One region of the Priestia sp. JNUCC 25 genome, then DNA from elsewhere that is predicted to be linked to it. Evidence: riboswitches for the same ligand, from Rfam matches in the RefSeq annotation. Region 1 holds a riboswitch; each other region holds the start of a gene.
What was found. Region 1 has a riboswitch for S-adenosylmethionine ahead of mtnW (2,3-diketo-5-methylthiopentyl-1-phosphate enolase). Riboswitches for the same ligand answer to the same signal wherever they lie in the genome.

Region 1 (7,752 bases):
CGCCTTGCTCTGTTTTTTTTGCAATCGAACCTGCCACAATATTTACTTCGTTTGTTTTAGCAAACTGAGAGATTAATTGCTTGGCTTGCTGCCCTTCATCATCTGCAATTTCGTCTAGCCGCGTCAAATCATAAGCTGTATCCCATAGCTCCGGAAGCACAAGGATATCAGGGTTTTCTTTCAGGGCTTCCGTCATTTTTTGTTCGATATATTTTCGGTTTTTAGTTGGGTTTCCAAACGCAATATCAAGCTGCAAACACGTAATTTTTACACTCACTTTATCATCCGTCCTTTTTTTAGTAGTTGAAAAAAATGACTTTACAAGTTGAGTATTACAATATATTATTTGTGACTAGAATTTCAAGAATTTTTTGAGAAGGTGTGCGATGATGAAACAATTTGAGCAATCGGAACTATTAAAAAGTTTACCAAAACAATTTTTTGCATCACTTGTAGGCAAGGTAGGAAAAGTAATGGCCCAAGGGCACGACGTTATTAACTTAGGGCAGGGAAATCCTGATCAGCCTACTCCTTCACATATTGTAGAAACACTGCAAAAAGCAAGTGCTAATCCTATGCATCATAAATATTCTCCATTTCGGGGGCACCAGTTTTTAAAAGAGGCTGTGGCGACTTTTTATAAGCGAGAATATGGCGTTGATGTGGATCCTGAAAAAGAAGTAGCTATTTTATTTGGCGGAAAGGGTGGACTTGTTGAAATCCCGCAGTGCTTGTTAAACCCTGGAGATACGGTGCTGGTTCCGGATCCTGGATATCCTGATTACTGGTCTGGAGTAGAGCTTGCAAAGGCAAAGATGGAAGTGATGCCGCTCACGGATGAAAATCATTTTCTACCCGTATACGAAGAGATAAGTGAAAGTGCTAAAGAACAGGCAAAACTCATGTTTTTAAACTATCCGAATAATCCTACTGGTGCAGTGGCAACGGCAGAATTTTTTGAAGACACCGTGGCATTTGCTGCCAAGCACGATATTTGTGTGGTACACGACTTTGCCTACGGAGCAATTGGATTTGATGGTAAAAAGCCAATCAGCTTTTTACAGACTTCTGGTGCAAAAGAGACGGGAATTGAAATTTATACTCTTTCTAAAACGTATAACATGGCGGGATGGCGAGTTGGATTTGCTGTAGGAAATGAAAGTGTAGTAGAAGCTATTAATCTTCTTCAAGATCATATGTATGTCAGTCTCTTTGGGGCGGTTCAAGAGGCAGCAGCCGCAGCTCTGTTGGAATCTCAACAATGTGTGAATGATTTAGTTAAGCGCTATGAATCTAGACGCAATACCTTTATTCAAGGGCTTCGAGAAATTGGTTGGGATGTTACATCTCCAGCAGGCTCCTTTTTTGCATGGCTAAAAGTTCCTAAAGGATATACTTCCGAACAGTTTTCAGATTTACTTCTTGAAAAAGCGCACGTTGTAGTTGCGCCTGGTGTAGGCTTTGGAACATATGGTGAAGGCTATGTGCGCGTAGGACTGCTGACGGATGAAGAGCGCATGAGAGAAGCTGTATCTCGAATAAAAAAATTAAATTTATTTTAAAAACGCATTGACAACTCTTTTTGAGTTGGCTTAATATGTAAGAAGTTAACGAGATTAATAACCTATAAATCCTAGCGGTATTTTTTATTTAGTATATAATCTACGAATTCAATTTAAATAAATAGCAACTTTCTTATTAAGAGTAGGTGGAGGGACTAGCCCGATGAAGCCCGGCAACCGACTTAACGCATGTTAAGCACGGTGCTAATTCTTGCAGCAGCAGCTGAGAGATAAGAAGAGCAACGAAAGCCTCTTCTTAATCACAGAAGAGGCTTTTTTATTAACGATATTAAACAGCAAGGGAGTTTTTAGCATAATGAGCGAAATCGTTGCAAGCTACTTACTACATGATAATAAAGGGAATTTTCATAAAAAAGCGGAAGGAATCGCTTTAGGACTAACCGTCGGCTCATGGACAGATCTGCCGCTTTTAGATCAACAGCAGCTTCAAAAGCATAAAGGGCGCGTCGTGTCAGTAACTGAGCTTCAAGATTGCGAACGTGTAAACGGATATTTAGGCGGAGAAATTAAGCAGGCTATTGTCAAAATTGCTTATCCAACTGCCAACTTTTCAAAAGATTTACCGGCTATTTTAGTTACGGTTTTCGGAAAACTATCACTTGATGGAAAAGTGAAATTATTAGACTTGGATTTTCCTGATGAATTATTAGCTGAATTCCCAGGACCGCGCTTTGGAATAGAAGGTATCCGAGAGAAATTAGGCGTTTATGACCGTCCGCTTGTGATGAGTATTTTTAAAGGCGTGATTGGAAGAGATATGACGTACTTAACAACTCAGCTGCGTGAGCAAGCGCTTGGCGGAGTGGATTTGGTTAAAGACGACGAGATTTTGTTTGATAGTGAACGAACGCCTTTTGAAGCTCGTGTTACAGAAGGGAAAAAAGTACTGAATGAAGTATACGAAAAAACGGGACACCGCACGCTGTATGCTGTTAATTTAACGGGACGAACGTTTGAATTAAAAGAAAAAGCGAGAAAAGCAGCTGAGCTAGGAGCTGATGCACTTTTATTTAATGTATTTGCTTACGGGTTAGACGTACTGCAGGCGCTTCGAGAAGATGATGAAATTAACTTGCCGATTATGGCTCACCCAGCTGTTAGCGGAGCGCTTACGCCATCAGAGTTTTACGGTTTTTCAAATTCATTACTGCTTGGAAAGCTATTACGCTTAGCCGGAGCAGATTTTTCACTGTTTCCATCACCATACGGAAGCGTAGCGCTTTCTCTTGAAGATACGACAGGAATTGCCTACGAATTAACGCGTCCTGTATACAAATATAAGCAGTCTTTCCCGGTTCCTTCAGCAGGAATTCATCCTGGAATGGTACCGCAGCTTATGAAGGACTTTGGAATCGACAGCATTATTAATGCAGGAGGCGGAGTTCACGGTCATCCAGACGGAGCTATCGGAGGAGGAAAGGCATTCCGTGCGGCGATAGATGCAGTACTCTCTCATCAAACACTAGCCGAAAAAGCGGAAGAATCAAAAGAGTTGCAAAAAGCCTTAGAACTATGGGGAACAGTAGAGGTGAAAGCATGACATCGTTAAAAATCTTTTGTGACTTTGATGGAACAATCACAAATAGCGATAACATTATTGCTATTATGAAGCAATTTGCTCCTCCGGAGTGGGAAAGTATTAAAGACGACGTGTTGGCACAGCGCGTCTCCATTCAAGAAGGAGTAGGGCAAATGTTTGCCTTGCTCCCCGTGGAATTAAAGGAAGATATTATTTCTTATATTTTAGAGACGTCTGCTATTCGAGATGGATTTGATGATTTTATTGCCTATACAAAAGAGCACCATATTCCGCTTTATATTGTAAGCGGAGGAATTGACTTTTTTGTAAAACCACTTTTGGGAAATCGAGTTGCAGAGGAAATGCTCTACTGCAACGGATCTGATTTTTCCGGTGAGCGCATTTCCATTACGTGGCCTCATACATGTGATAAACAGTGTACAAATAACTGCGGCTGCTGTAAGCCAACGATTATTCGCCATCTTGCAGATGAAAGAGATCATACGGTTGTTATTGGCGATTCCATTACGGATTTGCAGGCTGCCAAATTAGCTGATACGGTCATTGCACGTGACTTTTTAATCAAAAAATGTGAAGAGCTATCTCTACCGTATCGTCCTTTTTCTACTTTTTATGATGTGATTCATCATTTACAAGAATTAACAGAAGAGGTGAAAGCATGAGTATCATGGCTCAGCAAAGATTGCATGAGCTTGCGGATATAAAAGATGAGCTGGCAGAGCGCGATTGGTTCTTCGGTACAAGCGGAAACTTAGCAATTAAAGTGGATCAAAATCCGACAACTTTCTTTGTATCAGCAAGTGGAAAAGACAAAAGAAAACGTACAAATGAAGATTTTTTATTAGTTGATCAATACGGAAAGCCTGCAGAAGACACGCATTTAAAGCCTTCTGCTGAAACGCTTTTGCACGTTAAGATTTACGATTTAACGAATGCTGGGTGCAGTCTTCATGTACATACAATCGACAACAACGTGATCTCTGAACTGTACGGAGATGAAGGCGTTATTTCATTCAAAGGTCAAGAAATTATTAAGGCGCTAGGCATTTGGGAAGAAGATGCGGAAATTACTGTTCCGATTATTCCGAATTACGCAGATATTCCGACACTAGCAGAAGAGTTTTCTCACCATATAAAAGGCGATCAAGGCGCGATTTTGATTCGTAACCACGGGATTACGGTATGGGGGAAAAATGCATTTGAAACAAAAAAAGCGCTAGAAGCCTATGAATTTCTATTTAGCTACCATGTCAAATTACTGTCACTTAAAGGCATTAAGCCAAAAGTGCATTTATAAAAGGAGGAAACAACAATGGCGCAAATTCGCTTACATGTAAACAATAAAAGAATTGAAACTCAAGAGGAAGTATCAGCTTTTCTGGCAAACAATGAAGTTATTTATGAAAACTGGGATATTACAAAACTTCCAGAAAATCTTCGTGAAAAATATGATTTAACTGATGAAGAAAAAACAGAAATTTTAAACGCTTTTGGTGAGGATATTAAAGATATTTCTGAACGCCGCGGCTATAAAGCTCAAGATGTTATCTCGCTATCGGAATCTACACCAAATATTGATGAATTGTTAAAAAACTTTCAGCGCAAGCATATTCATACAGATGACGAAGTTCGCTTTATTGTAAGTGGTCATGGAATTTTTGTTATTCAAGGAAAAGACGGCGAATTTTTTGATGTTGAATTAGAGCCGGGCGATTTAATTTCAGTACCAGAAAACATTCTTCATTACTTTACACTAATGGAAGATCGTAAAGTAGTCGCTGTCCGAATTTTCGTGACAACTGAAGGATGGGTACCTATTTACGCATAACAATTACTTGTAAAGCATAGGTCATCATCACCCCGCTTTTACATCTAAAAGCGGGGTATTCTTTGGATTATTATAAAACTAACTATTTTTATGTGAATAATAAGTTTAATGGGAGGAACACCATGAAAAAGAGTAAAAAAATGCTGTGGCCACTTACTTTGCTCGTGCTTCTAGTCTTTGCGCTGGCTGCCTGCACGAAAGAACAGCCAAGTCTAAACGAGAAAGCACAGGCAGCTCCAGCGCAGCAAGCGGCTTCTGCTAAGCCTGTACAGCAAGAAGGAAAAAAGGTTACGAAAGATACAAAAATTGCGCTTATTTCTGAATTTACGTCAGGCACTCATGCTGCTCAATATATAACAGGTGTGACAAAAGCGGCTAAAAAAGCAGGAGTACAGCTATCCGTTTCTGATTCAAACAATGATCAATCCAAAATGGCTGCTTATTTAGACACGGCTATTAACCAAAATGTTGACGGTATTATGATTGACCACGGCCGGGCTGAAACTCTTGAACCTGGTGTGAAGCGCGCGATTGCAAAAGGAATTCCCGTTATTGCAACAGACGTAGAATTAAAAGTAGAAGGCGTTACAACCATCGATCAAGACGATTATATGCTTGCGCTCCAGGGCTTGAAACAAATGATGCAGGACATTAACGGAAAAGGAAACATTGTATATGCGTTTGTTGGAGGCTTTGCGCCGATGGAAAAGCGCGACAGTATTTATAAAATTATGATGAATCGCTATCCAGATGTAAAACAAATTGCCACGTTCGGAAGCGCAACGGACAATACCTCATTAGACACACAAAATAAAATGGCAGCTGTGTTGAAGCAGTATCCAAATAAAGGAGACATTGCGGCCGTTTGGGCACCTTGGGACGAATTTGCAAAAGGAGTAACAAGAGCGATTAAAGAAGCAGGACGAGACGAGATTAAAGTGTACGGAGTAGACTTATCTGATGAAGATTTGCAAATGATGCAGGCAAAAAACAGCCCGTGGAAAGCGTCAGCTGCCGTAAATCCAGCTTCAGTAGGAGAAAAGCAAGTTGATCTGCTTCTTAAAAAGATTTCCGGTCAAGACATCCCTCGCTATTATTCCTTTGATCCCGTTTTAGTCAAACAAACAGATTTGCCTAATCAAACGATTAATATGGATCAGCTTAGTCAGTACGTAGAAGAATGGGGTAAAAAAGAATAGAAGTGGAGGGATAGAGATGACGAACGAGCTTTCAATGAAGAACATTATAAAAAACTTTGGTTCTTTTCAAGCCCTGAACAAAGTCGATTTTACTGTTCAAAAAGGGGAAATTCATGCTTTATTGGGAGCCAATGGTGCCGGTAAAAGTACGTTGATGAAAATATTGTGCGGAGCTTACGACGAATACGAAGGAAAGATCTACAAAGACGGAGGTGAAATCTCCATTTCTTCTCCTAAAGAAGCTAAGCGCCACGGCATTGGCATTGTGCATCAAGAAGTCGATGTAGCGCTGATTCCTTCGCTATCAGTAGCTGAAAACATCGTGCTAGATGTGCAGGCTTCTAAGAAAAGTAAGACATTTGTAAACTGGAAATCTATTTATAAAAAAGCGGAAGAAGCTCTTGCTTTACTTGGTTCTTCTCTATCCGTTAGAAAAAATGTTGTTGATTTAACTCTATCAGAGAAGCAGCAGGTGCTTATTGCACGTGCAATTGTACAGAACGTTGACTATTTAATTTTGGATGAACCAACCGCACCTCTTAGTGTGGAAGAGACGAAACAATTGTTTTCTGTGATGAGAGAGCTGAAGAAAAATGGAGTAGGTATTATTTACATTTCACATCGTCTTCAAGAAGTGGTAGATATTTGTGACCGCTTAACGGTTTTAAAAGACGGACGCTATGTAGCCACAAAAGAAACTTCACATACCTCGATCGAAGACGTGATTACACTTATGTTAGGAACGGCTTCTGTAAAGCAGTGGGTCAAAAAATCAGTAGAAGTTGGAAACCAACTTTTACACGTAGAAGCATTATCTCTTCCAGGGCGGCTTTCTAATATCTCTTTTCATGTAAAAGAAGGAGAAGTAGTAGGTATTGCAGGGCTTGTGGGAGCAGGAAAAACGGAGCTTTGCCGAAGTCTATTTGGATTGGAGCAATATGTCAGCGGCAGTGTTGAGTTAAAAGGCAAGAAATTAAAGTTGAATAAGCAGCCCTATTATTATATTGCACAAGGTCTTTCTCTTGTTCCTGAAGAACGAAGAAAAGAAGGGATTTTTGTTCATGAATCGATTGCGGATAACTTAGTTTTGCCAAGTCTGTCCCGCTTTACAAATTATTCGTTTCTAAAGCGAGGAAAGATCAAAGAAAAAGCGCAGAAAACGACTGGGCAAGTTGGAGTAAAGTCTCATTCTATCGAGCAGTCAGTTGGAACGTTAAGCGGTGGAAATCAGCAGAAAGTAGCAATCGGAAAATGGCTTGTTACGGACTCTGACGTACTGTTGTTCGATGAGCCAACTAAAGGGGTCGATGTAGGCTCCAAGCGAGAGATATTTGATTTAATTACAAATCTTGTGTCACAGCAAAAAGGAGTTGTTTATGCAACCTGTGAATTCGAGGAGCTGCTAGGGGTAGCGGATCGAATTTATGTTATGTACAACGGAAAAATCGTGAAAGAATTATCCAAAGAAGAAGCAACTAGTGAAAAATTATTTTATTATACAGCAGGAGGAGTAAAAGGATGAGTGCGGAGTATGTAACAGAACCTGTAGCGAAACCAAAGAGAAAAATAAGCATTTTCGACTTTTTTTATAAATATGGGACA
Region 2 (7,752 bases), 340 kb from region 1:
GACCTGATGGAGGCATCCAAGCAAACGGTCAAAGTAGTGCCTACTCATATACTTTATCCGAACAAAAAGGTCAATCCTTTACTCTAGAGGGAGAAATTACGCTTGTAGAAAAGAATGGACGCGCAGGCGCAGGCGGTCTTGTTTTTCGTTCTAATAAAGACGCAACAAACGCATATACCGTCAATTTAGATGCTGAAAAGAACCTCTTAACACTTAACAAAGTAGAGAAAGGAAACGTAACAACCGTTGTTTCAAAGTCGATGAGGCTTGATACATCACAAGCATATCATGTAAAAGTAGAAGCAAACAGTCACTACTTTAAGGTATTGCTAAACGGCAAACAGGTTCTAGAAGGCAGTGATGCATCTTTTGAAAATGGTCAGTTTGGATTAACAGCATGGAATTCCACAGCTGTCTTTCGTCATGTTAAATTTACGAATCAATCTAATTTTATAACCAATCTATCTAACTGGAAACCTATTACTGGAACGTGGAATGATACTGCTGCTGGAAAACTTGGTAAATCTGACAGCGATGGATATATCATAAGTGAAGAACAGGGAGATCAGTTCATTTTCAAGTCAAATATGACATTTTTAGATGCAAATGGTTCAGGTGCACTACTCTTTCGAGCAGACGCGGAAGCCAAAAACGGATATATAGCTAGCGTGGATGCTTCTAAAGATACAGTCAAACTAGTAAAGCTTCAAAATGGCATTTCAACTGTCCTTGCCGAAACAAACGAAAAAATTGATACGAGCAAATCACATCAAGTAAAAGTAACTGCATCGGGAAATAAACTTGATTTGCATATAGACGATAACTTCACCCTTACTGCAAAAGATGAAACTTTTTCAAAAGGATTGTTTGGACTACACGTTAATCAATCTTCAGTCCAGTTTCAAGACGTTAATATGACTAAGTTTATTGATACGGATGAAAAAGAAATTAAAAATAAAAGTTTTGAAACAGGAGATCTCACCGGCTGGAAAACGATAAAGGGAAATGCATTCACAAACGATCATGTAACGGATGCAACCGCAAATTGGAGCGGTCTTTTTGAACAAAAAGGAAAGTATCATTTATGGGGTTTTTCTGATAAGCAAGATGGCGATAATGCCACTGGAGAATTACATTCGTCTTATTTTAAATTGAGCGGCTCAGGTGAAATCAATTTGTTAATGGGAGGCGGAAACGACTCCACAAACCGCTATGTCTCCTTAGTCAGAGCATCTGACGATAAAGAATTGATTCGTCAAGCGAATACAAAGTTTGCAGATGAAAAGTATCAGCCCTACGTGTGGGATGCTTCTAAGTATATAGGAGAAGTACTGTACATTAAAGCCGTTGATCAAGCTGTAGGCGGATGGGGGCATATTAATCTAGATGATGTTAATGTATTTAATACAGAAAAAATGCCGGATAAAGTAGACAGTGTAGCAAAAGAACCGGAGGAAGTTAAACAAAGGGAAGGCGGAGAGCTTTCAGATTGGAATACTGTGTCAGGAGAATGGGTGAAATCAACTCATGGAAGCAACGGAGGGATTTGGGAGTGTCCTACTTTACTTGAACTGCCGGTTGATGGAGACAGCACAAAGAAAAAATGGGTGCTGCAGGTCAGCATCAATGATGGAGCGGCAGCTGGAGGTTCAGGTATGCAGTACTTTGTTGGTGATTTTGACGGAAAAACATTTAAAAATGAAAACCCGCCAGAGGAAGTGCTTTGGACAGATTATGGTGCCGACTTTTATGCTGCTGTAGATTGGAGCGGAGTTGAAGGAGATAACGGAGAAAAGTATTGGCTAGGCTGGATGAGCAACTGGCAATATGCCAACAATACCCCAACTACTACTTGGAGAAGCTCTATGTCAATCCCAAGAAAAATAGAACTCACCAACACAGCAAAAGGGCTTCGTTTAAAACAAATACCTGTTTCAATTGATTCAATTCGCAATAAGCAAGAAAAAAAGGTGTTGAAGAATCTGATGGTTACTGAGAACAAAAATCTTCTTTCAGGCATACAGGAAAACAAATATGAAATCATTGCAGAATTCGATGTTTCAAATACAGATGCACAAGAATTTGGTTTTCAAATTCAAAAAGAAGGCAGTGAAAATACAAAAGTCAGCTATAACGTAAACAAGCAGCGATTATTTGTTGACCGAACAAACTCTGGAAGTTTTGATTTTGGTGAAAATGTGAAAGACAAACACTCTGTTTCCATGCTTCCAAAAGACGGAAAGGTTAAGCTTCATATGTTTGTAGACCAGTCATCTGTAGAAGTATTTGGTAATGACGGCACTGAAGTAATAACAGATCAGCTCTTTCCAAAGCTTTCAAGCAATAAAATAAGGCTTTATAGCAAAGGAGGAGGTGTAAAATTGAATTCTCTAAAGATGTATCCATTAAAATCTATTTGGAATAAAAGTCCTGTTGATACAAACTTATCAGGGTGGAAAAGCATTAGCGGACTATGGGCCGATACGATTAATGGAAAACAAGGACGAAGCAAAGAAGATACCTTTGCTTTATCATCAGAAAAAGCAAAGAATTTTATATATGAGGCAAAGATAAAGGTGTTAGCCGATTCTGTTTCAAATTCTACAGGAGCAGGAGCGCTAGTATTCCGTTCGGATGAACAGGCAAATAACGCTTATGCTGCGAATGTAGATGTGCTTAATAATCAAGTAAAACTCATTGCGTTTAGAGACGGAATAGGCAAGGATCTCATTATTTACGATGATGGGGGAAAGTTGGATTTAAAGACAAATACGGATTATCGCTTGAAAGTAACGGCTGAAGGAGAACACATTCAAGTTTATCTCGATGATAAGCTTGTGATTGATGCAGTGGACCATACCTTTTCAGAAGGCTATGCGGGGTTGAATGTGTGGAATTCTACTAGTTTGTTTAATGAAGTGAAGCTTGAAATAGTGGATTAAGGGATTGTGAAAGCTGCCGTTTACTAAGGCAGCTTTCTTGATGAGTTTATAGTAATTTTTCTAGGGGGACTAAGAAGCTGAACGCACTTCTTCTCTTAATTCATAATAACTAAGCTTTTTCTCAATGACTACAAACAGCCTTTCAAAGAAAAAGCAAAGAATCCAGTAAATAAGTGAAGCGACCAGATACATTTCTAAATATCTATACCCATCATTGGCGATGACCTTAGATATCGCCATAATTTCAACTACTTTTACCGCAAAAGCAAGAGAAGTGGCTTTAATTAAACTAATAAAAATGTTTCCAAGGTTAGGAATAGCGGCTACTAAAGATTGGGGGAAGATAATTCTTTTAATAGCTTGAAAAGTAGTCATTCCTATTGAATATGCAGCTTCAAATTGACCACGGTCAATGGTTTGAATAGAAGAACGGAATACCTCTGATTGATAAGCAGAGGTATTTAATGTGTACGCAATTAAAGCATAAATTAAAGGTGAAATAGTATCCCCACCTAAGTGCCATCCTTGAGTCTCGTTTAGAAATTCTATAAAAATAGGGATTCCGTAGAAAAATACATAGAGCTGTACGAGCAATGGGGTGCCTCTCATAAATGAGACGTATATAACAGCTATTTGCTTTAGCAGTGGAATTTTATATATTCTGCATACCGCAATGAAAAGACCAAAAATACTTCCTAACGCCATTGAAATGATCGATATTGTTAGTGTTAAAGGCACACCTTTTAAGACTTCAGGAGTTTGCTCCAAAGCAAATCGCAAATCAATAATAGGCAATCATGTTCACTCCTTTACTAGTGCAGGTTATTTAGAGATGCTGACCCTGCCTTTTTTAAGATGTTTCTCTAAATAACTGACTATGATTTCAATTACGATACACATGCTCCAATAAACAAGTGAAATCGTAACATAAATTTCAAACATTCCTATTCCATAGTTGTTGCCCAAAATAAGGCGAACTTGCCCCATAATATCAATAATCCCAATGCTAAAAGCAAGTGCAGTATCTTTTAATAATGAAATCGTAGCATTTCCTAAATTAGGTAGTGCTGCTACAAACGCTTGAGGAAGGATAATTCTTCTTAAGGATTGAAAATAGTTCATGCCTATACTATACGCTGCTTCGAACTGCCCTTTATCAATCGAGAGATATGCTGAACGAATAACTTCTGATAAAGGAGCGGCAGTATGTAAGGAAAAAGCAATCACCAAGAAAGTGATGCGACTCCAGCTGTTAATGTCGATATGGACAAGGAGCAGCAGCTGAGGAAGGCCAAAGTATACAAGAAACAGCTGAACAAGCAGCGGTGTACAGCGCATAAAAGATAAATAGATGGTAGCCATTTTAGAAAGAACAGGCTTTTTTTGAATGCGTATCAGGGCAATCACGAAACCTAAAAGCAACGAAAAAAGTAGAGAAAGGCCTAACATAAATAGTGTTAAAGGAAGTTTATCTACCACTTGCCACAATAGTTTTAACCAATCATGAAAATCAGTACTAATCATATCTCACCCCGCCTTAATGATGAATTCTTATACTCATTTAATCTTGGAAATTGAAGTTTTGCTGATTAATATACTTTAAGTCTTTAAAGAAATTTACTTTAAACCATTTTTTAGCCAAGTTTTCTAGCGTCCCGTCATTTTTTAATTTGACTGTCGCTTTATCAATTTCATCAGCAAGTTTTTGATTATTTTTATTAAAGACTAACCAAGTTGGTTCTTTTGATACAATGCCTCCTACTTTTAAATTTAATTTGAGCTGTTTTTGTACTTCGTTAAATGTTGTTACGTTTAAAAAAATAGCATCCGCTTTACCTTTATCCACTAACTTTAAGTTTTCTGCCGTAGAAGGGTTATCAATGCTTTCTAATGTTAAAGGCTTAGTGGCATGTTCTTTGTTATAAGCATTCAAAATAGCGCGCAATCCACCTGTAGCAGATACGGGTGGAAACTTTTTATCTGCCATATCGTCAAGTGTTTTGATATCATTCCGTGATTTTTGTGTCACTAAGGCCGTTAAAGAATAACCATATTCATGTGCAGGATAAAGAAACTTTTCTTCACGTTCAGGGTTTTTAAAGAACCAGTTGATGGCGAAATCATATTTTCCCGTCGAGACACCTACCAAATTTGTTTCTTCTTCCCCAAGCGTATATTCAAATTTGTATTCCGGAAGCTTTTTTTCAAGCTGTTTTAAATAATCCATATCATATCCAATAGGCTCATTCTGGTCGTTCGTAAATAGAAAAGGCGGATTTACTTCATCACTCAAAGCAACTTTGACTACTTTTTTATCGCTATTTTCTGAGCTAGAGCTTTGAGAGCATCCTCCTAAAGCCATAATAAGTCCAATTGCAAAAGCTAAAGTAAAGTATAATTTTTTCATCGTTTTATTCCTCCCGATACTAATTTCTGTGTGATGAATAATAAAAAAGCACCGAAAAAGCTGCTAAAAAGCTTTTTCGGTGCCATTGGTGATCCAGTAGGCAGTGAACATATACTTACTACTACAATAGAGGAAGTATATTCTAACAGTAAAAAATTTTTAAATGAGATTTGGAATTCCATAAACTATATATTACCGATAGAATTAATATGAATTATATCGATGTATTCCTGTTTTTGTCAATGTCATAAATGCAAAGAAAAGTATTCTTGCTTAAGTAATAGAAAGCTATTCACTATATAAGAATAAGAAAAGAGAAATCATAAGTTATACAAATCATCTTTTAATTGAGTTTTCTTATATAAATCTTTTATTATTCCTATATTGAAAATTATATTAAAAATAAACATTGACAATTTTCGGATAATAAAGTTAAATTAATGTAAATAAAACTTTATAAAAACAACTCTTATCAAGAGCGGTGGAGGGACTGGCCCTTTGAAGCCCGGCAACCCAACAATACACGTATTGTTTTGGTGCTAAATCCAGCAATGTGCATATTATGTGCATTGGAAGATAAGAGAACCGATCGTAAACTATCGCTTCTCTTAATCTTTAAGGGAGGCGTTTTTTTATGAAGAAAATAAAGGAGAGAATAAAAACATGAAAAAAGTAACAAAAGCAATTGGACTTACTTTAGTGGCAGCATCGCTGTTGGTGTCAGCGGCCTGCAGTAAAACAGAAGCACAAGCATTAGATTCGAAAAAGATTACAATCGGTGTAACGGGTGGACCTCACCAGCAAATTGCAGATCAGGTGAAAAAATTAGCCAAGAAAGATGGTATTGATATTACGGTAAAAGTCTTTAATGACTATAACACTCCTAATACAGCATTAGATCAACATGATTTAGATAGTAATAACTATCAAACCCTGCCTTTTCTAAAGCAGCAAGTGGAAGATAAAAATTATAAGATTACAGATGTGTTCAAAACAGTAGCATTCCCGATGGGTATTTATGCAAATAGCTTAAAAAATGTTAGTGAGCTCAAAAAAGGAGACAAAATTGCAGTACCAAACGACCCAAGCAACGAATACCGCGCGCTAAAACTATTTGAATCTGCAGGAGTTATTAAATTAAAAGATGGTGTGAAAACAACGGCTACTAAAAAAGATGTTGCTGAAAATAAGCTTGATCTTCAAATCGTAGAACTAGAGGCGTCTCAACTTCCTTCTCAGTTGGATGAGGTAGCTGCAGCAGCCATTAATACAAACTTTGCAATGGGAGCGGGTTTATCGATTAATGATGATGCAATCTATCATGAAAAAATAAAAAATAATCCATATCCAAACTATTTTGTTGTCCGTACAGAGAATAAACAAGATAAAATTATTGATAAACTAGAAAAATATTATCATTCAGATACAATTCGTACATACATAGAAAAAGAATTTAAAGGTTCTGTTGTACCGGCATTTTAAGGAGGGGTTAGAATGATTGAACTGAAGAAAACTTCTAAAACCTATAAAGTGAACGGAAAAGCGGTAGAAGCTGTTAAAGATGTTTCGTTAACGATTAATAAAGGTGAAGTATTCGGTGTTATTGGCTATAGCGGAGCTGGAAAGAGCACATTAATTCGCTGCATTAATTTATTGGAAAAACCGACTTCTGGAGAGGTCATCATTGATGGGAAAAATCTATCAAAGCTAAGTAAGCAAGAGCTGCAGAAAACGAGAAGGAAAATCGGCATGATTTTTCAAGGCTACAATTTATTAAAAACGGCAACAGTTTACGACAACATAGCGATTCCATTAAAGCTAGAAGGCGTAAACAAAAAATTAATTCAGGAGCGCGTAGAAAAATATTTATCAATCGTAGGACTTTTAGATAAACAAAATCATTATCCTTCACAGCTTTCCGGCGGGCAGAAGCAGCGTGTTGCTATTGCTCGTGCGCTAGCGCATGAACCTGAGATTTTATTAAGCGATGAAGCAACTAGTGCACTTGATCCGGAAACGACCGAAGCCATTTTGTGCTTACTGTTAAAGATTAATAAAGAGCTTGGATTAACAATCTTTTTAATCACGCATGAGTTAAATGTGGTACAACGCATTTGTGACCGAATTGCAGTTATGGAAAATGGATACGTCGTAGAACAAGGTACAGTCGTTTCCCTTTTTACTAACCCTAAGCATCCGACAACAAAGCGCTTTGTAGAATCTGAAAATACTTTCACTATTCCGTCTGAAATAATGGCGTCTTATCGCAGTACCGGTAAGCTGGTTTCTTTGCACTTTGTTGGAAATGAGCTTTCAGAAGAACCAGCTTTAGCTTTAGTTTCTCGGAAATTTAATGTATTGCCAAGCATATTAGCAGGGGGAATCGAACAGCTAAAAAACCAC
Region 3 (7,752 bases), 2.2 Mb from region 1:
TAAACATTACCCGCAAATCGGCGGTATTGCCCATACGCATTCAACGTGGGCGACCATTTGGGCTCAAGCAGGACTTGATGTGCAGGCAATGGGAACGACTCATGCCGATACCTTCTATGGTTCCGTACCGTGCGCGCGCTTTTTGACAGAAAAAGAAGTGAATGACGGATATGAAGTGGAAACGGGCAAAGTGATTATCGAAACGTTTGAAGAGCGCGGCTTAGATGTGCTAGCGGTTCCTGGCATTTTACTTCAAGGACACGGGCCGTTTACGTGGGGAAAAGATGCCAAATCGGCGGTAATGAACAGCGTCGTACTAGACGAAGTATCCAAAATGAATTTCTTTACACAAAAATTAAACGGACTGGCTGAAGAGCTGCCGCAGCGTATATTAGACAAACATTATTTACGAAAACACGGCCAAAACGCGTATTACGGGCAAGGACAATAAAAGACTTACATACAGAAAAGGGGATTATCATGTTAAAAACAGCTCAAAAAGAATTTTGGTTTATTGTTGGTTCACAGCATCTTTACGGAAAAGAAGCACTAGCAGAAGTAAAAGCACACGCGCAAACTATGACTGATGCTTTAAATGAAAGCGGTGTCTTGCCTTATCCGATTGTTCTGCAAGATTTAGCTGTGAGTGCTGATACAATTACAAGCATGATGAAAGAAGTGAATTACCGAGATGAAGTTGCCGGTGTAATCACGTGGATGCATACGTTCTCGCCTGCAAAAATGTGGATTCGCGGTACCAAGTTACTGCAAAAACCGCTGCTTCATTTGGCGACACAATTTAACGAAAGCATTCCTTGGGAAACGATTGATATGGATTTTATGAACTTGAATCAATCCGCTCACGGTGATCGAGAATACGGTTTTATCAACGCGCGTTTGAACAAGCAAAATAAAATTGTAGTAGGCTACTGGGAGCGCCCCCAAGTACAGCAGCAAATTGCACAATGGATGGACGTAGCCGCTGCTTATAACGAAAGCTTCAACATTAAAGTCGCGCGTTTCGGCGACAATATGCGCAACGTCGGAGTAACGGAAGGAGACAAAATTGAAGCGCAAATTCAATTTGGCTGGACGGTTGACTACTTTGGAATCGGTGACCTTGTTCAATATGTAAATGCCGTTACGGAAGAAGAAATCAATGATTTGTTTGCTGAATATGCCGACGCGTACGAATTTGTCTACGGTGATTATTCTGCAGAAGAATGGGAGTCTAGCGTAAAAGTACAGGCAAGCTATGAAATTGCGATTAAACGTTTTCTAGACGAAGGCGGCTACAGCGCTTTTACCACTAACTTTGAAGATCTATACGGTATGAAACAGCTTCCTGGTCTAGCCGTACAACGCTTGATGGCACAGGGCTACGGCTTTGCTGGTGAAGGAGACTGGAAAACAGCGGCGCTTGACCGCTTGCTCAAAGTGATGAGCCATAATCAGTCAACGGGCTTTATGGAAGACTACACGTATGAATTGGCTCCCGGACGTGAGTCTGTGCTTCAATCACACATGCTTGAAGTAGACCCGACGCTAGCGGTAAATAAGCCAAAACTAATCGTTTCTCCGCTAGGCATCGGCAACCGTGAAGATCCGGCCCGCTTAGTGTTTGACGGTAAGCAAGGAGAAGGCGTAGTGGTTTCCATGGCTGACTTCGGTACGCATTACAAGCTGTTAATTAACGAAGTATCCGCATTTGAGCCGGAAGTTCCAGCTCCAAATCTTCCGGTAGCGCGCGTGCTTTGGAACATTAAGCCGAACTTCCAAGACGGCGTTAAAGCGTGGATTGAAAACGGAGGCGGCCATCATACGGTACTTTCATTAAATTTAACGACCGATCAAATCGTGAGCTATGCAAAGCTTGTTGATCTAGAGTACGTCATTATTAAGTAAGCACCACTACTTCCGAGGGAGCACTGCTTCCTTGGAAGTGAAAATATAGCGTCAGTAAAAGAACGCCGTTTTTAGAAACAAATGAAAGCGTTTTAAATAAGTGTGGTAGGAAGCAAAACTAAGACAATACAAAGGGGATATATAATCATGAGTAAAGTATCAAGTAAGTTTATCTTCTTCTTCGGCTCATTTGCCGGTATTTTATTCGGTTATGATATTGGGATTATTGCTGGTGCAGAAAGTCATATCCGTGAAGCGTTTCATTTAAGTCCGCTCTGGCTGGGGATTGTGGTTTCGTCGCTAATGGGAGGAGCAATTATCGGTTCCATTTTAAGCGGATTATTAGGAGATAAGTTTGGACGAAGAAAGTTAATTTTAATTTCATCTATCATCTTTCTTTTAGGCTCCATCGGTTCAGCGATTGCACCAGAGGAAATTACGTTAACGATTGCGCGCGTCTTTTTAGGTACAGCAGTAGGAACGGCTTCTTCGTTAGTTCCTGCCTATATGTCAGAAATCGCACCTGCTCATATTCGCGGGAAGCTTTCAGGTTTAAATCAGCTAATGATTGTAATTGGATTATTATTAAGCTATATCGTAGCCTTTATTTTTGAGCCGGTTCCAAACAGCTGGCGATTAATGCTTGGCAGCGCCGGTATTTTTGCGATCGTCTTATGCATCGGTATGATCAAGCTTCCAGAGTCGCCTCGCTACTTAATTAAAAACGGAATGGCAGATAAAGCGCGTGAAGTGCTGCGTACGCTTCGCCGGTCAACAGCTGAAGTAGAAGCTGAAGTGTCTGAAATTGAAAGCATAGCTGTTCATGAACAATCAGGCATCAAACAGCTGTTTCATAAAAAGTTTCGTTTAGCATTAATTATCGGTGTCGGAATGGCAACTTTTCAGCAGATTCAAGGCTCAAACTCAATTGTTTATTATGCAACAAGCATTGCTCGTCAAGTTGGTTTAGCGCCGCAGGTAGCTGCTGGTTTTACGGTCATCGTTGGGGTAATCTTCGTTGTGACAACACTTATTTTTCTGCAGTTTGTTGATAGATTCAACCGCCGTACCATTCTTACGATTGGCGGCGCGGGTATGGCTCTTTCATTTTTCACACCGGCTATTCTAGGAGCATTAGGCGTTAATGAAGTCGTCGTAAACTGGGTTACGTTAATTGCTCTTTGCTGCTTTATCCTTTGCTATGCGTTTTCTTGGGCGCCGCTTACGTGGATCATTGTAGGAGAAATTTTCCCCCTTTCTGTACGCGGAATCGGTGCTGGGATTTCATCTGCTTTTAACTGGACGGGATCGCTTGCAGTAGGGCTTGTGTTCCCAATTTTAGCCGACCAGTTTAGTTTAGGCGTGATCTTTTCAACGTTCGGGATCATTTGTATTCTCGGATTATTCTTCATACGCTTTGTAGTTGTTGAAACAAAAGGACGCAGCCTAGAGCAAATTGAAACGGACATGGCAGCTCGTTCTGCAAGGAAGTCTTTAAGTCCGGTTGAGCGTAATAAATATGTTTGATTGTCGTAATGTTTTAAATGTAAGGTGCTGAGATAAAAGTATTTTAGCTGAAGTGAAAAACGAACCACTAATCAAAGTGTTTGATTAGTGGTTCGTTTTTTTATGGTGAACGCAGGTTTCATCTGTTTCGTTTCTTCTAGCAGTTGATTGGAGAGCAAGGCGAAGACTCCTGCGGGAAAAGCGGAACAGATGAGACCCCGCAGGAGCACAAGCGACGAGGAGGCTCATCGGACGCCCGCGGAAAGTGAAGCCTTGCACGGAAATCAACTGCGGGGTAACAAGCGGTTCAGCACATGTCGGCCTTTGTTCGTCCCCAGCCTCTTTCTTATTAGTAGATATAGAGATTTCAGCTTTTACACTGTCATATTAGTGCCTAATAAAATGGAAAGATAGGTTAGCTTATCATAGAGTGGACTTTAATAGATATTCATAACTAGCAATTTCTAAAACGAAAGCTAAATGTGCGTTCTGCTTACAAGAAGGTAGTGACCTTCGTCAACAAATTCTCATATAAACAAGTAAGCTTGTTTACTTTTAACTAAATTTATTTATTAATAGGGGGATTAACTAGTTGATGAATTTGACGCTTCATGAACGTTCTGAAAAGTTATTAAAGCAAAGAATTAAACAATTAAATCCGGTCCATTTAACTTTGTTTTTAGGGGCGACAGCAGAGGTGACGGACCAAACGATAATTGTTTCACGATGAGCGGTGAATTTGAGCTTGTATTAAAAAAGGCGGTGGAATTGAACCCGCTGTTTATTATTCATAGGGGAGACACCGTCTATACAGGGAAAAAAGAGTATTTGGAGCACTTTGTTAAGGTTGTCGAAAAAATCGCATCAAACATTCCTATGTTTGTATGCGTAGGGAATCATGATGAACTGTACCTTGATGAAAGCAATCTCGAAAACTTCAGAGCCACTATCGGAAAAGTACACTGGGTCATTGATATTCCTGTCTTCAACTTTCGGTGCATCGCATTAAATAATGTCATCAGTCCCAAGAATAAAATATACGGATTTACAGATAGAGAGCTGAATTATTTAGAGCAGCAGCTAGAGGATGCTCCTCGTAATACCGTTGTAGCCATGCATGCGCAGCCAAATATTGGCCGGTGGTCAAATCTTGAAGGGTTTCCTGTAACGACTCCTCAAAGTCAAGAATTTTTTGATTTAATTCAAGAACACCGCGTGAAAAAAGTTCTCGTTAGCCACGTGCATGCATATGACGAACAGTTTATTAGAAAAAATAGAAACGGGACATTTACGTTTGGAAGAGGCACTGATTTTGTATTGTCAGGAGGCGCCGGTGCTCCTCTTGATTTTGATCCGCCTTTAATTTTAAATAATTATAATTTTATGGAGTTTTTTGTAAGCAGGTACAACATATTAGGACCTCTTCTTTGGAAGGATTTTGGACGACCTCGAAGAAATTGTTTGTAAAAACAAGAGAATGGAAAGCTATGTTTAGCCGAAAGCCTGCCCGTAATTCACAGGCAGATTTTTGGAATATTATGCATAATGTTTACAGAAACCTTGTAGCAGAAGGCTCAGTCAAACGTTATAATAGATAATGAATGATGATATATTCTCTATATTTGTCATATATTTGTATTACATATGTAATTGAAGAAAAACATTCACTTGATATACTGTTTAATGACTTAACTTTATCTTAAAATTTACAGTGAAATGCCTGTTTATAGAGGCTTAGAACATACACAGCAAATGGAGGAGCAATCATGGCAAACGAAAAGATGCAAGAAGGACTTGATCGTTTTATCAAGGAAGATTTAAATGACCTTTTAGGTAGACTGTTCCCCTTAATGGACCGGGAGTGTGCCGAAGAAAAAAGAAAGCTTATCGAAACAGCGGTAGAGTATATTTATTCGTCAGGATATCACCAGGGAGCCAAAGATTTAATTGAAACGCACCGAAAAGACGATTACAAATTGTTAAGGCAAAAATTAGCGTCAGCGCCTCCTAAAAACTAATTTTTTTGAAATTTCTTTTGACAACATAAATCTAAGGTGTTAAGATGACTCTACATTCAAAATATTATAAACAATTAAAACTCTTATTGAGAGAGGCGGAGGGACTGGCCCTGTGAAGCCCGGCAACCATTTAACATTCTTGTTGAAAAGGTGCTACATCCTGCAAAGCGTACTGCTTTGAAAAATAAGAGAGGATTTCATAGATACTATGCCTCTCTATTCGTGATAGAGAGGCTTTTTATTTTATGTGAATATGTTTTGAATGGACAATTTTATAAAAATGCATCAGGTGCTGTGTAACGAATGTACGCAGCTTAAAAGGGAAGACCGGTGAAAAGCCGGCGCGGTCCCGCCACTGTAATGGGGAGCAACTTATTAACCACTGTTTCATGTTGAAATGGGAAGGGATAGGAAGCTATGAACCTAAGTCAGGAGACCTGCCTGTTGTATGCACTTAAGCTCTACGGGATATAGAGAGGAGTGAGGAATACGTGTTGAGAAAAACAGGCTGTCTCAACTCTAGTTAAGTATGCGTATTATCTCTCTTTTCATTTCGAAAAGAGAGATTTTTTAGTTTACCGATAAAAAAATATACAGGGAGTGGAAAAAATGAGCAGTGTAAAAAGTTCGAACTTAGGTTATCCAAGAATTGGTGAAAAACGAGAATGGAAAAAAGCGCTTGAGCAGTTTTGGGCAGGAAAGCTAGAGAAAGGTATCTTTCTTCAAGAAATTGAAGCTCTTCGTCTAGCGCATCTAAAAAAACAGCGTGACGCAGGAATTGAATTGATTCCAGTCGGCGATTTTAGCTTATACGATCACGTGTTAGATACAGCTGTTATGTTTGGTTTAGTGCCTAAACGCTTTGAGTATGACGGAGGACTAGTATCGCTTGAAACGTATTTTGATATCGCGAGAGGAACAAAAGGTGCGGTAGCTTCTACGATGACGAAATGGTTTAACACAAATTATCACTACATCGTACCCGAGCTTGAGGAATGTACGCCGTCTCTTGTAGAAAATCGCCCGCTTCAGTTTTACAAAGAAGCAAAAGAAAAGCTGAATATTGAAGGAAAGCCCGTTATTCTAGGTCCAGTAACATTTGTGAAGCTGTCAAAAGGATATAAAAAAAGTGAGTTTAAAGAAGTAGTTGAGCAGTTTGTTCCACTTTATGCAACTATCTTAGCGGAGCTGCAGGCAGAAGGAGTAGAGTGGGTGCAGATAGATGAGCCAATTTTATCTACAACGCTATCAAAAGAAGACCTGGCGCTTTACACAGAAGTCTATCAAACTTTGAAGGAAGCGGCACCGAATGTAAAAGTCATTTTGCAAACGTATTTTGACAGCGTTGATCACTACAAAGAAGTTGTGTCTCTTCCTGTTGAAGGAATCGGTTTAGACTTTGTGCATGACCGAGGCGAAAATCTCACTGCGCTTAATAAATATGGTTTTCCAACTGATAAAGTGCTTGCTGCGGGAGTGATTGACGGACGAAACATTTGGCGTGAAAATTTGGACGAACAGCTTTTAACGCTTAGTGAAATTGAAGAAGCCGTATCAAAAGACCGTTTGATTCTGCAGCCTTCATCAAGTTTATTACATGTTCCTGTCACGGTGAAAAATGAAGAAACCATTGATCCAGTATTGAAAAATGCGCTCTCTTTTGCAGATGAAAAGCTAAAGGAAATCACGCTTTTAACAAAAGCAGTGCAGCAAGGAAAAGAGTCGATAGAAGAAGAAATAAACGTAAGCAAACAGGCGATTCAAGCATTAAATGGTTCATCTTTTCGAAATCATCAAGACGTGCAAAAAGAGCTGAAGCAGCTGCACAGCTATAAAGCAGCGCGTCAAGCGCCGTTTGACGTACGTCAACGCGTTCAGCAAGAAGCGTTTCAACTGCCGCTTCTTCCAACGACAACGATTGGAAGCTTTCCGCAAACAAAAGAAGTGCGAAAAGAGCGTTTAAAATGGCGTAAAGGCGAGTTAAGCGATGAAGCATATGAAGCGTACATTAACGAGGAAATAAAAAAATGGATTGAAATTCAAGAAGACATCGGCTTAGATGTCCTTGTGCACGGAGAGTTTGAGCGTACGGACATGGTCGAATACTTCGGTGAGAAATTAGGAGGCTTTCAGTTTACGAAGTTTGGCTGGGTGCAATCTTACGGTTCTCGCTGCGTGAAGCCGCCGCTTATTTACGGAGATGTATCGTATGAGCAGGCGATGACGATCAAAGAAACGGTCTACGCACAGTCTCTAACAAATAAGCCGGTTAAAGGAATGCTGACGGGTCCGATTACGATTTTAAATTGGTCGTTTGTGCGTG
Region 4 (7,752 bases), 2.5 Mb from region 1:
GATTTGCGTACTTTTCAACATGCATTAACGCAATTAAATGAACAGGCACCGAAACAAGATGCATTTGTAGTAGTAGGAGATTTGGCTGATACCGGCGCGTTAAAAGAATACGACCGCTTTTTTTCTATTTATAATCAAAATAAACAGCCGCAGGCCGTATCTCTTTTTACAATTGGTAATCATGAATACCGGGACAGCGTAACTAATCAGCAAGCGCAGCAGCGTTTTTTATCTAAAACCAAAATGAAAGCTCTTTATTTTCATCAAGTGATAAAAGGGTATCATTTTATCATGCTTGGAACAGAAAGCCGTCTGACCGCCGGTGATTATTCAATCAAACAAATTAACTGGCTTGGAGAACAGCTGAAGATAGCAAAGCGAGACGATCCTAAAAAACCGATTTTTGTCTTTATTCATCAGCCTATTAACAATACACTGTACGGGAAAAACAGATGGGGGATAGAAGTGAATGAACAGCTTCTTTACAATACGTTAAAACCTTATCCGCAAGTCATTACATTTTCTGGTCATACCCACCATCCGTTGGACGATCCTCGTACTATTTTTCAAAGAGATTTTACATCTCTTGCAACGTCTTCTGTTCGGTATATATGGCCTGGTGCTGGATATTTACAAGGTGAACTTCCTCCTGGCTACCGAGATGTGAGTCAAGGTCTTCTTGTAGAGGTTTATAATCGAAAAGTAGTAGTTAAAAGGCGAGATTTTCACGCAAATAAGTGGACAGGAGAAGCGTGGAAAATTGACATACCTGCAGATTTAAAAAAATTTCACTACACAAATGAACGAGATTTAGTAAAACCGATTTTTCTTCCAAGCTCTACTATTTCTGTTATACAAGAAAAAGCTTCATCGAATCAGCTTTATATCCAGTTTACGCAAGCGGTGGATAATCTGATGGTTCATTCTTATTGCATTACCGTCAAAAATAAAGAAACTGGAGAAGCGGTCAAAACATATAATGCATTTTCTCAATATTACAGCGATCCTGTTCCGGATGTTCTAAGTCTCCCGTTATCAGGTTTGCAGCCTCATACTGCGTATCAAATAGAAGTAGCGGCAGTGGATGCGTTTGACAATCAAAGCGACCAAAAATTAATCATTGAAGGCTCTACTAAATAGCTAAAAGAATCCTGATTTTTATTGATTCTTTTAACTTTTTTTCATCTGTTTTTAATGTTATTTTCATTAGATTTTTAAGTGGAGTTGCTACACTGAAACTGTATTTAAAGTAATAATATGTAATTTTCATGAAAGTATCAAAATCAAAAGGAGTTTGTATGAAAGGATCTTTTGTACGTTTTTTAGTAGTAGGGCTGGTCAATACAGGAGTAGGTCTCTCCATTATGTATGTGCTGCTTCATATCTTTCATCATTACTGGGCAGCAACGTTTGTGGGCAACGCAGCGGGGGCAGTCGTTAGCTACGTATTAAATCGAATATTTACGTTTAAAAGCGGAGTTCATTTATCTAAAAGCATACTGCGTTTTATTTTGGTTATTGGCGTTTGCTACGGTTTATCTTACTATATTGGACTGCAGTTCTCCAGCTGGTTATTGCACCAACTTCCTGCTGCTGTGCGTCCGTTCAAAAAAGACGTCGGTATATTGATTGGAACAGGTCTGTATACGCTTTTAAATTATACGGGTCAAAAATACTTTGTATTTAATGCAAAAAAAGAAGCAGCCGTCATACACGAGTAGCTTCTAGTAATTATGAAATAGAAATAGGTGTTAACAGATGAAGAAAGAAACAGCTATGAATAAAGAAAAAACATTGCTTATTATCGCTTTCCTTTTGCTGCTTGCGTATGTATCCCCTATGTTTTTGCTTGGGGAAAATTCACATATACGCGTGCACGATAATTTAGACTCAAATATTACGTGGTATAAAGTTCTGCATCGAAGCGGAGAGCTGTTTGGCTCCAGTCATGCCGTATTACCTCAAATTATTAACGGATTGCCGAGGAATACGTTTGGAACAGAATTTAGCGGTATTCAGTGGCTGTATGGTTTATTCCCGACCATGCTTGCATACAGCCTGAGTCAAACGATCACGCGCGTATTTGCTTTAATTGGAATGTACTTATTATTAAAAAAGCATTTTATCAAAAGCAAGGATGCTTATGCGATTCGAGTGCTTGTATCACTTGCTTTTGCACTTACTCCTTTTTGGCCTTCGGGGATGCTGAGTACATTAGGACAGCCGCTGGCGCTGTGGGCGTTTTTAACCATTCGAAACCGCGAAGGAACGTGGAAGGAATGGCTTACTCTTTTATTGCTTCCGTTTTACGCGAGCTTTGTGCTAGGGTTTTTCTTCTTTTTAGCAGCGATGGGGCTGCTATGGCTAAGAGATGCAGTAAAAAAACGAGCGTGGAATATGCCTTTTTTAAGCAGTATTGCAGCGATGACCGCTGTCTTTCTGCTCATTGAATACCGGCTTGTTGCTTCTCTTTTGTTTCCGGAGGCCCCGACGAGTCGAAATGAATTTTTAAGCTCTACTCTAAGTTTCGGACATTCCATTCGCCTTACTTTGAAGAACTATACGCTTGGGCATACACATGTAATGACGCTTCATACCTTTATCATTTTACCGCTTTCTTTTATTGTACTGTGGATTGTCGCTCGCAATCAGAAAGGAAAGCTTGAAAAAACGTTTTTGCAGTTATTTGTTCTTAATCTACTACTGTCGATTTGGTATGCGTTTTGGTTTTATAAAGGATGGGAGCCGCTAAAAGAAAAATTTCAGCTTTTAAATACGTTTAACTTTGCTAGATTTCATTTTTTACGCCCGCTCATTATTTATTTGATGTTTGCCGTTGGCGGCTATGTTTTATGGAAGCGGGGCAAAGCGTGGAAAAAGTTTGTGTGGGTGTGTTTGGTTTTACAGCTGCTTGTGTTATTTATAGCGAACCCTGAGCTTTATTATCGCTACAATCACGAGCCGTCAGTCAAAGAATTTTATGCTGTCCATCAATTCGATGAAATCAGCAGATATATAGGGAAACCTAAATCATCTTATCGGGTAGCAAGCATTGGGCTTCATCCATCAATTGCTCAGTATAACGGTTTTTATACGCTAGATACGTATAACAACTTCTATCCGTTAACGTATAAACATGAGTTTCGCAAAATCATTGCCAAAGAGCTTGATAAAAATAAAAAGTTAGAAAGCTACTATGATCACTGGGGCAACCGCTGCTATGTGTTTGTTAGCGAGCTAGGGAAAAAATATGATTACCGAAAAGACTCAACGAAAAAAATCCGTCATTTGCAGCTTAATATCAGCCAATTTAAGAAAATGGGCGGTCGCTATATCTTTTCAGCTGTTCCAATCGAAAATGCTGAAAGTGACGGTTTGCACTTTTTAAAAGCATTTAACGATAAACAGTCCGCTTGGAAAGTGTATGTATATGAAGCAAAGTAAGGGGGCAATAACATGAACAGACCTATTTTAACGATTGTTGTTCCATGTTACAACGAAGAAGAAGTATTCACAGAGACATCTTTTCAATTAACTACTGTAATAAAAGAACTGATAAATGAACGTCTTGTATCGAGTGAAAGCACCATTTTATTTGTCGACGATGGAAGCAAAGACAGCACGTGGTCGCTTATTGAAAAAGAAAGCTGCAGCAATTTATTTGTAAAAGGGTTAAAGCTAGCGCGAAATGTAGGACATCAAAATGCTTTGCTCGCAGGACTAGAAGTAGCCCATAAGCAATCTGATTGCGTCATTTCCATTGACGCAGATTTGCAAGATGATATCAGCGTCATTCGTACCTTTGTGGAGAAATATTGGCTCGGGTATGAAGTCGTATATGGTGTTCGAGACAGCAGAGAAACCGATACATTTTTTAAACGAACCACGGCAGTAGGGTTTTACCGTTTTATGAATAAGCTAGGAATTCAGCTCGTTCAAAATCACGCTGATTTTCGTCTCATGAGCAAACGTGCTCTTGGCGAACTCATGAAATATAAAGAAGGAAACGTCTTTTTACGAGGCCTTGTACCATTAGTAGGATTTCGCTCCACGGAAGTCACATATGACCGAAAAGAACGGACGGCGGGCGAATCAAAATATCCGTTAAAGAAAATGCTTGCTTTTGCATTCGATGGGATTACATCTTTTAGCGTAGCGCCGATACGCTTATTGACGCTGCTTGGAGGGGCTTCTTTTCTCTTTAGTATTGCATTTGGTATTTATGCGCTGATTCAAAAATATTTAGATCATACGCAAATCGGCTGGACGTCTCTTATTTTATCCATTTGGCTTGTAGGCGGCCTGCAGCTAATGGGAATGGGTCTTGTCGGAGAATACATTGGCAAGATTTTTAACGAAGTGAAACAGCGTCCTAAATATGCGATTGAAAGAGATTTATATACAAAACACTCATTAGACAAACAAAAAGATTTGCTTATGCATTAATTTAAGAAGCTTCTCCTAAATGGAGAGGCTTTTTTTTGTTAAAGCGTTTATCATAATTTTTAAGTGAACAGGAAATGCTACTACTAAAATTTCTAAGGAGATCAAAATCTATGAAAAGACTATTTTATACAGTCAGCACTTTTTGTTTTGTCTGGCTTGCTTTTGCAGCCATTCATGTCAGCGCTCTTTCGATTGAGAAGCTTCCAATGAAGAAATCATCTGAACAATGGTCGGTTGAACTGACAAAAGCGAGCATGACGGGAGATAATCAGCTAAAGTGGAAAAATAACGTCTATCATACATATGGATTAACCGTTGAAAACATTGGAAAAGACGTAGAGCGCGTGCAGGTCCAAGCTTTTCGGCACGAAGGAAAAAATAAGGCGAAATACAGCTTGTTTTCTCCTATTGAAAGGTCTAACTTAAGCAAAAGCGGTCAGCGTTTTCGCTATGCGAATTTTGCTGTTCCTGGAAAAGCGGCAAGCTTAGACATCATGATCAACTGGACGGACGAACAAGGTAATCATCAAGAGCATTTTGAATTTAAATAAAAGTCTTCGCCTAGGCGAAGACTTTTATTTTGCAGGAATTTATCCTCGCATGTAGAAAACGAACACGAAAGGAGAGATCGATAATGATTGCAAAAGCTACTGAAGAAGAATTACAGGAAATTCGGACGAAATCTGCTGATGCGCTGTTTGAAGGAACAATGAAGCAGTTTCATCCGTCAGCTGAACGCGTAAATGAACTAGTTGGTAGTGCCTTTGAAAAAGGCTGTTATTATTTAGTTTCAAGACAAGAAAATAAACTCGCAGGCTGGGTTCTTATCGGCCCATCTACCGACTTCTTTTCAAAAGAAGAAATTGGCTTTATCTACGAATTATATGTTGTACCGGAATACCGCGGGCAAGGTTTAGCCAAGCCGTTAATACAAAAAGCAATTGATGAATTGTCTATCAAAGGATACCCTGAAATCAGACTCAGCGTTCATGCTGGGAATTTTGCACAGCATGTGTATCGTGACCTTGGATTTGTAGATAAACAAATATCAATGACCTTACAGATGGTAAAACGTCCGTAACGTTGGTGAATATCAGCGAGTCCATAAAACATAAGATGTTATACACGCGATGAGGTTTGGCAGTGAAAGTAAAAGTAAATAAGTAGCCCAAACGGCTCCTTTATCTAGTACTTCAACGGCTCCTTCACCTGTATTATCTGAGGAAGGGGGATCTTCAAGCGCGTTCATAACTAAAGCTGCCGCAGCTAAAATAATTCCTCCGATGCTTCCCGTTGTTTTGACAATTGCAATATGGAAAGTAGATGAAAAAGCAATAGTAAGAAGCAGCAGCAAGCTTCCCAAAAAAGCAGATAACATATATCGTTTCATGTGCTCACCATCCTTTATGAAATCATACCATATTTTACTTCTTTTTTCTTTTTATTGAAAAGCTATTGACGTAACCTATAAAACATATTAGAATAGTCAGAAATAATTTAAAAACGAAATATTCTTATCTAGAGAGGTGGAGGGACTGGCCCTTTGAAGCCTCAGCAACCACAATTATTGAATGGTGCTAATTCCAGCATAGCCTAGCTCTGACAGATAAGAAGAGGAATCTTTTTCTATGATGAAATCCTCTTCTTAGGAAGAAACATTTCGTATAGAAAAGGTGAGGACATTGAACAGTAGACAAACAGCGTTAAGCACTGATGATTATTTAGATCTATACTTATTAGCCAAAGAAATAAAAGACGAAACGTGGCAGCAGGAAACTTTAGCGGCGCTAAAAACGCAGCAAAATCGTTCATTTGAAGAAAAACAATCCGCCCTAGTTCAAGAGATATGGGAAGATTTTAAACAGTTAAATGAAGATATTTCTTTTACGTATCGCTTGATTCAAAAAGAGCCAACTAACGAACAATTTCAGACTAAATTAAGGCACTTGAGAGAACGGCGGATCACGCTGAGCCGTGAGTTATATTTAGCTAAAAAACAGTATGTTGAACACACGCAATAAAAAGATCCGCTTGATAAACAAGCGGTTTTTTTGCGTGAAAATGTTAGAATCGTTATATTTCGGGTAGTAAATAGATAAGACAAGCAAAGGAGGGATAACAGTGGCCCAAGGTGTATTATGTGAAGTGAATGAGTGCATGTATTGGAAATCCGGAAATAAATGCAGTGCAGAGTCCATTTACGTTGTGAGTCCTGAAAGTAGTCACCATGTTTCTGAAACGGAAGAACCTGGCTGTAAAACTTTTGAACCCGCGAGATAAATGCTAGTTTTTATAAAAAAGCATAAAATGAACGATGCGCTGACGGAGTTGAGTCGGCGTTTTTCTATTTTTTTAAAATACTATTGCTTAAGTGCAATAATAAATACATATTAAAATAGCAGGGTCTATGTCTAATTGTGCGTTTAAACAAAATGATAAGATAATTTTTTTGTTTTTCGACAAAAGAAAAATGAGAGAAAGGTGATAGAATACAAATATACAGCCTAGCTGTCTTTTAGCACAAACTTATATGAAAGCGCTAACAAAAAAGGCTGTGTTCATCTCGTTTTGACAGATTGGAAAAAGGGGAGACGTTTATGCAGGGGAAAACTCAGGGGAAAGAATTGAAACGCGGGTTAGAAGAAAGACATGTGACGCTGATGTCCTTAGGAGCAGCCATAGGGGTAGGACTGTTTCTTGGATCTGCATCTGCTATTAAATTAGCAGGACCGGGAATATTATTGGCGTACGGATTTAGCGGAATGATTATGTTTTTTATTATGAGAGCACTTGGAGAAATGGCGATTCAAAAACCTGTTGCAGGTTCATTCAGTAAGTACGCACGCGACTACTTAGGGCCGCTTGCCGGTTATTTAACAGGTTGGAACTACTGGTTTTTATGGGTTGTAACATGTATGGCTGAAATTACAGCCGTTGGTATTTATATGGGGTATTGGTATCCGGATGTACCAAACTGGATTTGGGCGTTATCGGCGCTTGTTATCATGACAACGGTTAACTTCTTAGCTGTTAAGGCATATGGTGAACTGGAATTTTGGTTTGCACTTATTAAAATTTTAGCGATTGTATTAATGATTGCCGTTGGATTATTAATGATTGTGTTTGGAATCGGCAACGGCGGCGTTGCGACTGGTATCAAAAACTTGTGGGACAACGGCGGACTGTTCCCGAACGGATTTAAAGGCATTTTGCTGTCGCTGCAAATGGTCATGTTTGCATATTTAGGAATTGAAATGATCGGCGTTACCGCGGGAGAAGTGAAAAATCCGGAAAAATCTCTAGCAA

Region 2: it holds a riboswitch for S-adenosylmethionine, as region 1 does, so the genes downstream of both, JNUCC25_RS08015 (MetQ/NlpA family ABC transporter substrate-binding protein) here and mtnW (2,3-diketo-5-methylthiopentyl-1-phosphate enolase) in region 1, are expected to answer to the same signal.
Region 3: it holds a riboswitch for S-adenosylmethionine, as region 1 does, so the genes downstream of both, metE (5-methyltetrahydropteroyltriglutamate--homocysteine S-methyltransferase) here and mtnW (2,3-diketo-5-methylthiopentyl-1-phosphate enolase) in region 1, are expected to answer to the same signal.
Region 4: it holds a riboswitch for S-adenosylmethionine, as region 1 does, so the genes downstream of both, JNUCC25_RS19915 (hypothetical protein) here and mtnW (2,3-diketo-5-methylthiopentyl-1-phosphate enolase) in region 1, are expected to answer to the same signal.

What each region holds. Positions count from the first base shown of each region.
Region 1 is NZ_CM132211.1:1,234,546-1,242,297, forward strand. It holds gene JNUCC25_RS06300 (carbon-nitrogen family hydrolase) at 1-277, opposite strand, end outside; gene JNUCC25_RS06305 (pyridoxal phosphate-dependent aminotransferase) at 390-1,562, shown strand; SAM riboswitch class I at 1,693-1,799, shown strand; gene mtnW (2,3-diketo-5-methylthiopentyl-1-phosphate enolase) at 1,879-3,123, shown strand; gene JNUCC25_RS06315 (2-hydroxy-3-keto-5-methylthiopentenyl-1-phosphate phosphatase) at 3,120-3,785, shown strand; gene JNUCC25_RS06320 (methylthioribulose 1-phosphate dehydratase) at 3,782-4,420, shown strand; gene JNUCC25_RS06325 (1,2-dihydroxy-3-keto-5-methylthiopentene dioxygenase) at 4,436-4,951, shown strand; gene JNUCC25_RS06330 (sugar ABC transporter substrate-binding protein) at 5,074-6,150, shown strand; gene JNUCC25_RS06335 (sugar ABC transporter ATP-binding protein) at 6,167-7,672, shown strand; gene JNUCC25_RS06340 (ABC transporter permease) at 7,669-7,752, shown strand, end outside.
Region 2 is NZ_CM132211.1:1,574,454-1,582,205, forward strand. It holds gene JNUCC25_RS07995 (GH32 C-terminal domain-containing protein) at 1-2,942, shown strand, start outside; gene JNUCC25_RS08000 (amino acid ABC transporter permease) at 3,012-3,737, opposite strand; gene JNUCC25_RS08005 (amino acid ABC transporter permease) at 3,765-4,466, opposite strand; gene JNUCC25_RS08010 (transporter substrate-binding domain-containing protein) at 4,504-5,349, opposite strand; SAM riboswitch class I at 5,816-5,932, shown strand; gene JNUCC25_RS08015 (MetQ/NlpA family ABC transporter substrate-binding protein) at 6,013-6,831, shown strand; gene JNUCC25_RS08020 (methionine ABC transporter ATP-binding protein) at 6,844-7,752, shown strand, end outside.
Region 3 is NZ_CM132211.1:3,411,438-3,419,189, reverse strand. It holds gene JNUCC25_RS17785 (L-ribulose-5-phosphate 4-epimerase) at 1-451, shown strand, start outside; gene araA (L-arabinose isomerase) at 481-1,905, shown strand; gene JNUCC25_RS17775 (sugar porter family MFS transporter) at 2,053-3,432, shown strand; gene JNUCC25_RS17770 (hypothetical protein) at 4,004-4,141, shown strand; gene JNUCC25_RS17765 (metallophosphoesterase family protein) at 4,138-4,878, shown strand; gene JNUCC25_RS17760 (hypothetical protein) at 5,178-5,429, shown strand; SAM riboswitch class I at 5,510-5,620, shown strand; cobalamin riboswitch at 5,700-5,888, shown strand; gene metE (5-methyltetrahydropteroyltriglutamate--homocysteine S-methyltransferase) at 6,039-7,752, shown strand, end outside.
Region 4 is NZ_CM132211.1:3,778,491-3,786,242, reverse strand. It holds gene JNUCC25_RS19950 (metallophosphoesterase) at 1-1,140, shown strand, start outside; gene JNUCC25_RS19945 (GtrA family protein) at 1,299-1,721, shown strand; gene JNUCC25_RS19940 (DUF6044 family protein) at 1,759-3,444, shown strand; gene JNUCC25_RS19935 (glycosyltransferase family 2 protein) at 3,457-4,446, shown strand; gene JNUCC25_RS19930 (hypothetical protein) at 4,557-4,997, shown strand; gene JNUCC25_RS19925 (GNAT family N-acetyltransferase) at 5,081-5,527, shown strand; gene JNUCC25_RS19920 (hypothetical protein) at 5,540-5,836, opposite strand; SAM riboswitch class I at 5,958-6,059, shown strand; gene JNUCC25_RS19915 (hypothetical protein) at 6,129-6,467, shown strand; gene JNUCC25_RS19910 (DUF1540 domain-containing protein) at 6,568-6,726, shown strand; gene alaP (alanine permease AlaP) at 7,044-7,752, shown strand, end outside.